2 regions of the Kluyvera sp. 1366 genome follow, and region 1 is predicted to be linked to the other one. Evidence: predicted binding sites of a transcription regulator. Region 1 holds the regulator's gene; the other holds the start of a gene.
The links. The regulator PhoB, encoded in region 1, activates phosphate uptake and scavenging genes when phosphate is short. The targets are predictions, from matches to a motif close to CTGTCATAAAACTGNCNNAT.
Positions count from the first base shown of each region.

Region 1 (3,712 bases):
GGAAGCTGAAACAGGTTTCCTGATGCGGCACGCTGGCGATCTCCAGCCGCGCGTTGTGATGTCCCAACGCATGCTTCACGATCGCCAGCCCCAATCCGCTGCCGCCGGTGGCGCGCGAACGCGCTTTATCCACGCGATAGAAACGCTCGGTGAGGCGCGGCAGATGCTGCTCGCTAATGCCCGGCCCGTCATCACACACCTTAAACTGCGCGCCTTGTTTAGTGCGCAGCCAACTGATGTCGATGCGCGTGCCATCGGGCGTGTGATTCACCGCGTTGTAGACCAGATTGGAAATGGCGCTACGTAGCTGCTCATCATTGCCGAACACTTTCAGATGCGGATCGGTATGGAAATGGATGGTGTGACGTCCCTGACTCAGCGTTTCCGCTTCACGCTGCAACAGCATCAGCATGCCCGGCACATCCACCGTCTCTTTGAGATCGATGGCTGGCGCCGCTTCGATACGCGACAAGGTCAACAACTGCTTCACCAGGCTGTCCATGCGGCGCGTCTGCTCTTGCATGGTATGCAACGCCTTGCTGCGCGTGCGCTCGTTCATCACCGAGTCGTCCATCATTTCCAGATAACCCTGCAATACCGTTAACGGCGTGCGCAGTTCATGACTGACGTTAGCAAAGAAGTTGCGTCGCGCGCCTTCCAGCTGGTGCATCTGGGTGACATCACGCGCCACCATCAGCCACTGACCTTCGCTGTAAGGCATCACGCGGAATTCCATATGACGCTGATTATTGATGATCTGCGTCAGCGGCATGTCGAACTTGCGCTGACGGATATAGCGGGAAAATTCAGGATAACGCAGCAAATTGAGGATGTTCTGACCGTTATCTTCCGGCCAGCGCAAGCCAAGGTGCTGCTGCGCCAGGCCGTTGCACCAGAAAATAGTGCCCTCTTCGGTGGTCAGCACCACCGCATCCGGCAGCGATTCTGCCCCGCTGCGGAAACGTTTGATCAGATTGCCCAGCTCGCGGCGACGCCGCCGGTTGCGCAATTGCATCTGGTACAGGCCATAAAACAGCGGTTCCCAGCTGCCGCGTCCGGTGGGCGGCGTCATTGAACGATCGACCCACAGCCAGTGCGACAGACGCATCAGATTTCTGAAGTGCCAGAACATCACGCCGGTCACCGCAATCAGCAGCAGCCACGGCAGATATCCGAACAACAGACCCAACACCAGCGCAGGTAAACAGACCAGCGCCAGCTCGGTCAACAATCTCTTCCAGGAGAGTCGTTCCAGCACGGTAAACACTCCGTTTACGTTTAGTAGCGGGCAGAGAAACGATACCCTGTTCCGCGCACGGTTTGAACCATGCGATCGTGGCCGGTTAATTCCAGTGCTTTACGTAAACGGCGAATATGTACATCGACGGTGCGATCTTCGACATACACATTGGTGCCCCAAACATGGTTCAGCAGCTGTTCGCGGCTGTAAACGCGTTCCGGGTGCGTCATAAAGAAGTGCAGCAATTTATACTCGGTCGGCCCCATCTCCAGCGGCGTGGTTTCCGACATCACGCGATGTGAGGAAGGATCCAGGCTCAGGCCCTGCATCTCAATCACCTCTTCCACCGCCATCGGCGAAATACGGCGCATCACCGCTTTGATACGCGCCATCAGCTCTTTCGGTGAGAATGGCTTAGTGATGTAATCATCCGCGCCCACTTCCAGACCGCGCACGCGATCTTCCTCTTCACCACGCGCCGTCAGCATCATCACCGGAATGTCGCGCGTCATGGCTTCACGCTTCAAATGCTTAATAAACTGAATCCCGCTGCCGCCGGGCAACATCCAGTCCAGCAGAATCAAATCAGGCCAGGGTTCGATCAGCTTACCAATCGCGCTGTCATAATCTTCCGCCTCAATAGGCTGGTAATCATTCTGTTCCAGCACGAAACATAACATTTCACGGATGGGAGCTTCGTCTTCCACAACCAAAATGCGCTTAGCCATTGTAACTCCTGCTAGTGTGACACCGTGTCACTGGGATTTGCGGCGCCATTATGCGTCAGTTTTGTGACACTTTTATGAAAACACCGCCCTAAGATAGATAGATAAAAAACAGAAATGTCACAATAAAATTCTGCTTTTTTTCTTTGTGATCTTAAGTGGTTATAATTCGCCTTCGCTAAACAGAGCACGGAGCAAACATGCGCATCATTCACACCGCTGACTGGCATCTCGGTCAGTTCTTTTACAGCAAAAGTCGCGCGCGGGAACATCAGGCGTTTCTCGACTGGCTGCTGGATCAGATTGTGCAGCATCAGGTGGATGCGCTGATTATCGCCGGCGATCTGTTTGATACCGGTTCGCCGCCGAGCTACGCGCGTGAAATGTTTAACCGTTTTGTGGTGGCGCTGCAGCCAAGCGGCTGCCAATTGGTGGTGCTGGCGGGCAATCACGACTCGGTGGCGACGCTGAATGAATCGCGCGAGCTGCTGGCCTGCCTGAATACGCAGGTGATCACCAGCGCCACGCCGCAGGGCGAACAGCAGGTGTTAACCCTGAAGCAGCGTGATGGCGCGCCGGGCGCGCTGCTGTGCGCCATTCCTTATCTGCGTCCGCGCGACATTCTGCGTAGCCAGGCTGGCCAATCCGGCCGCGAAAAGCAGATCTCGCTGCTGGAGGCGATCGAGCAGCATTATCAGCACTGCTTTGCTGCCGCGCAGGCACAGCGCGATGCGCAGGACGTTACGCTGCCGATCATCGCCACCGGTCATCTCACCACTGTTGGCGTGACTAAAAGCGATTCGGTGCGCGACATCTATATCGGCACGCTGGATGCCTTCCCGGCGCAGGCGTTTCCGCCCGCCGATTACATCGCGCTCGGTCACATCCATCGCGCCCAGCGCATCGCCAACAGCGAGCACATTCGTTACAGCGGCTCGCCGATTCCGCTCAGTTTTGATGAGCTTGGCCGCGAGAAAAGCGTCTTCCTGCTGGAATTCAGCACCACGCTCGATACCGTTACGCCGCTAACCATCCCGCACTTCCAGCCGATGCAGATGCTGAAAGGCTCGATGGCGGAGATTGAACATCAGCTGGCGCAGTTCAGCGCGAGCGCCAGCGAACAGCCAGTCTGGCTGGATATTGAGATCACCACGCAGGAATATCTCAGCGATCTGCAACGTCGCATTGAAGCGCTCACCGAAAATCTGCCGGTCGAAGTGCTGCTGGTGCGCCGCAGCCGCGAACAGCGGCAGCGCAGCCTCGAACGGCTGGAGAACGAAACCCTGAGCGAACTAAAAGTGGAAGACGTGTTTGCTCGCCGACTGGCGCAGGAAGATCAGCTGGATGCCGGGCAGGCCGAGCAGTTAACGCAGCTGTTCCGCACCCAGCTTGCCGCGCTGGAGAATCCATCCGCATGAAAATTTTGACGCTACGTTTTAAGAACCTCAATGCGCTGCGCGGCGAATGGTTTATCGATTTCCGTCGTGAGCCCTTTGCCAGCAACGGCTTGTTTGCCATTACCGGCGCCACTGGCGCGGGCAAAACCACCTTACTCGATGCGATTTGCCTGGCGCTCTATCATCAGACGCCGCGCCTCGGCACGCTGTCGCAAACCCAGAACGAGCTGATCACCCGCGACACCGCCGAGTGTCTGGCGGAAGTGGAGTTTGAGATCAAAGGCGAAGCCTGGCGCGCCTTCTGGAGCCAGAACCGCGCGCGCGGCCAAGCCGACGGTAAGCTGCAGGCA
Region 1 covers NZ_JBTRDW010000004.1:389,424-393,135, forward strand. The annotation lists gene phoR (phosphate regulon sensor histidine kinase PhoR) at 1-1,258, opposite strand, end outside; gene phoB (phosphate response regulator transcription factor PhoB) at 1,279-1,968, opposite strand; gene sbcD (exonuclease subunit SbcD) at 2,166-3,383, shown strand; gene ACVLVH_RS11220 (AAA family ATPase) at 3,380-3,712, shown strand, end outside.

Region 2 (3,712 bases), on a different contig from region 1:
ATGGTGCGGGTTTCTTTACGTCGCACGGGCAGCCGAGTAAGCAGGTGCGGCTGGTGCGCTATATCTGGGAGAAGCGCTATCACGATCATCATGACGACGAGTTCATTCGCCGCTGTGAGCGCGTGCGCGGGCAGTTTGTGCTGACCAGCGGGCTCTGCTTTTTGGTGGTGGTGAGTTTGATTGCGATGGCGATCTGGCAATAAAAAGGGCGACATCGCGTCGCCCTCGAATATTTCTGCGCTTTGCTTAGATCAGTTTCAGTGCAATCCAGTAGAGCGAACCCGACAGCAAAATACACACCGGCAAGGTGAACACCCACGCCATAGCGATATTTTTGATGGTGCGACTCTGCAATCCACCGCCATCGACCAGCATGGTACCGGCCACCGACGACGACAGAATGTGCGTGGTAGAAACGGGCATACCGGTGTAACTGGCCACGCCAATCGATACCGCGGCCGTCACCTGCGCCGACATCCCTTGCGCATACGTCATGCCTTTCTTACCGATTTTCTCACCAATGGTGGTGGCAACACGACGCCAGCCAATCATGGTGCCGATGCCCAGCGCCAGCGCCACAGCCACAATAATCCAGATCGGTGCGTACTCAACGGTGCCCAGCAAATCGCTTTTCAGCTTGTTGAGGAAGCGCTTATCGTCCGCGCTGGTTTCCGGCAGCTTGGCCACTTTATCTACGGTATCGGAAACGCACAGCAGCAGGCGACGCATCTGGCTGCGTTGATCAACCGTCAGCTGATCGTAGCTCTGCAGATTGTTCAGCAGCAGCTGCGCACGATCGATAGCCTGCAGCGCACGGCTGCTGTCGCAATGGAACTCCTGCGGACCGCCAAGCGATTCATCTGGCGTTGGCACCACAGGCGGCGCCATCTGCACCATGTGCGTCAGTGATTCGTTGTGCTGCTGATAATACTGCTCCAGATGGTTTACGGCATCGCGCGTGCGGGTGATGTCATAACCCGACGCATTCAGGTTCACCACAAAACCAGCCGGCGCAACGCCGATCAGCACCAGCATAATCAGGCCAATGCCTTTCTGACCATCGTTAGCGCCGTGTGAGTAGCTCACGCCAATCGCGGAAACGATCAGGGCAATGCGCGTCCAGAACGGGGGCTTTTTCTTGCCATCAATCTTTTCACGGTCAGCAGGCGTCATGTGGATGCGTGAACGCTTGGTGGTTCCGCTCCAGTAGCGACGCAGGATAAAGATCAGACCGCCTGCAATCACCAGACCTACAATCGGCGAAAGAATCAGGGACATGAAGATATTGATGACTTTCGGCAGGTTGAGCGCGTCAACCACCGAGGTGCCGGTCATCAGGGCGTTGGTGAGACCAATACCGATGATGGCGCCAATCAATGTGTGAGAACTGGACGCCGGCAAACCCAAATACCAGGTGCCAAGGTTCCAGATAATCGCGGCCAGCAGCATGGAGAAGACCATGGCGAGTCCGTGAGCCGAACCGACATTCAACAGTAAATCGGTCGGAAGCATGTGAACGATGGCATACGCCACGCTCAATCCACCAAGCAAAACACCTAAGAAGTTGAAAACACCCGCCATGACAACCGCCAGTTGCGCCCGCATCGCACGGGTATAAATGACAGTCGCGACCGCGTTAGCAGTGTCGTGAAAACCGTTGATTGCTTCGTAAAACAATACAAACAGCAGAGCAAGAATCAGTAACAGGCTGGTACTGAGGTCGAGACCAGCAAACAGATGTAGCATAAACGTTACGCCATTTTGGGAGGACATGAACGCGGCGCATTATCTGCGACAACGTGCGCGATATGAAAGAAAAATATAGCTCTTTATTGTCTTAAAATTGTAATGCAGCGTATAGATTTAGCTGAAAACAGCTTAAAATTAGTAAGTTACATTATGACACATTTACGGCATTTTTTTGAAGCTGGCGCTAAAAGCCGCAAATCCCTACAATCAGCGCCTTTCGAGCAAGGCGGATAAAAGCAGTGGAAAAGTTTGACGTTATCATTATTGGTGCAGGCGCAGCCGGCATGTTCTGCGCTGCGCAGGCAGGGCAATTGGGTCGCCGCGTATTGCTGCTGGATAACGGCAAAAAAGCCGGTCGCAAGATTTTGATGTCGGGCGGCGGTCGCTGCAACTTCACCAACATGCACACCGAACCGGCGGCGTATCTGTCGCACAATCCGCATTTCTGCAAATCGGCGCTGGCGCGCTACAACCAGTGGGATTTCATCGATCTGGTCAATCGCCACGGCATTGCGTATCACGAGAAAACGCTCGGGCAATTATTCTGCGATGACTCCGCACAGCAGATTGTCGATCTGCTGTTGAAAGAGTGTGATGCCGGCCAGGTGACGCTGCGCCTGCGCAGTGAAGTGCTGAGCGTTGAGCGCGACGATAACGGTTATACCTTGCAGCTGAACGGCACATCGGTGCAGGCAGAAAAACTGGTGATCGCCAGCGGCGGGCTCTCGATGCCAGGCCTCGGCGCCACGCCGTTTGGCTATAAAGTGGCGGAACAGTTCGGCCTGAAAGTGTTCCCGACGCGTGCGGCATTGGTGCCGTTCACGCTGCATAAACCGCTGCTGGAACAGCTCAACACGCTGTCGGGCGTCGCGCTGCCCACCACCATCACCGCGCAGGACGGCACCTTATTTAAAGAAGCGATGCTGTTTACCCATCGCGGCTTATCGGGGCCCGCCGTGCTGCAAATCTCCAGCTACTGGCAGCCGGGTGAATTCGTCACCATTGATTTGTCACCTGCCACTTCGCTGGATGATTTCATTCATGTGCAGCGCGAAGCGCATCCCAATCTCAGCCTGAAAAACAGTCTGGCGAAAATTCTGCCAAAACGGTTGGTGGAAGTGCTGCAGGAGCTAAAGCAGATTCCTGACGTCACGCTGAAGCAGCTTAACAGCAAGCAGCAGGGCGAACTGGTCAGCACGCTGCATCAATGGCGCGTGCAGCCAAACGGCACCGAAGGCTATCGCACCGCAGAAGTGACGCTAGGCGGCGTCGATACCACCCAACTGTCGTCAAAAACCATGGAAGCGCGCGATGTGCCAGGTTTGTTCTTTATCGGCGAAGTGGTGGACGTTACCGGTTGGCTGGGCGGCTACAACTTCCAGTGGGCGTGGAGCTCGGCCTGGGCGTGCGCGCAGGCGCTTTAAAAGGTAATCTTTACACCCAGTTGTGTCTGCCAGTTGCTGGCACCTTCCTGACTTAGGCGATGTTGCCACTTAAGCTGGCTATTAAGCTGAACATTCTCAGTCAGTTGCCAGCCAACGTCGCCGCTATATTGCAGGTGCTTACCGCCTCGGCCAGTACGCAGATTATCTTTATCTACCGCAACATTGCCCGCATGGCCGCTGTACTGCACATAGCGTGTTTCAAGGCCAAATTTCAGGCTATCTGTTGGTCTGAAGTCATATTTCATACCGCCAGAGAACTGCAGCTGTTTTTGCTGTGAATAACCAATATGTAGATTGTCGTTGTCATGAATATCCTTGATGCGTGCCCATTGCATGGTGGCGCCCAGCACTGGGGTGAACGCATGTGAACCCTGCTGCCAGCGCCAGCCAACATCCATACCGATATTGGCGCTGCGGGCTTTTACCTGCGCCACCTTATCTTTTTCATCACTGCTTATATTGCCGCGATAGTGACCGACGCTAATCGGCAGAGCCAGTTGCAGGCCATGCTGTGGCTG
Region 2 covers NZ_JBTRDW010000010.1:137,369-141,080, reverse strand. The annotation lists gene uspB (universal stress protein UspB) at 1-203, shown strand, start outside; gene pitA (inorganic phosphate transporter PitA) at 247-1,746, opposite strand; gene ACVLVH_RS20970 (BaiN/RdsA family NAD(P)/FAD-dependent oxidoreductase) at 1,989-3,173, shown strand; gene ACVLVH_RS20965 (autotransporter domain-containing protein) at 3,170-3,712, opposite strand, start outside.
Region 2: pitA (inorganic phosphate transporter PitA) is a predicted target of PhoB. The motif match lies at 1,898-1,917, and genes of this name have one in related genera.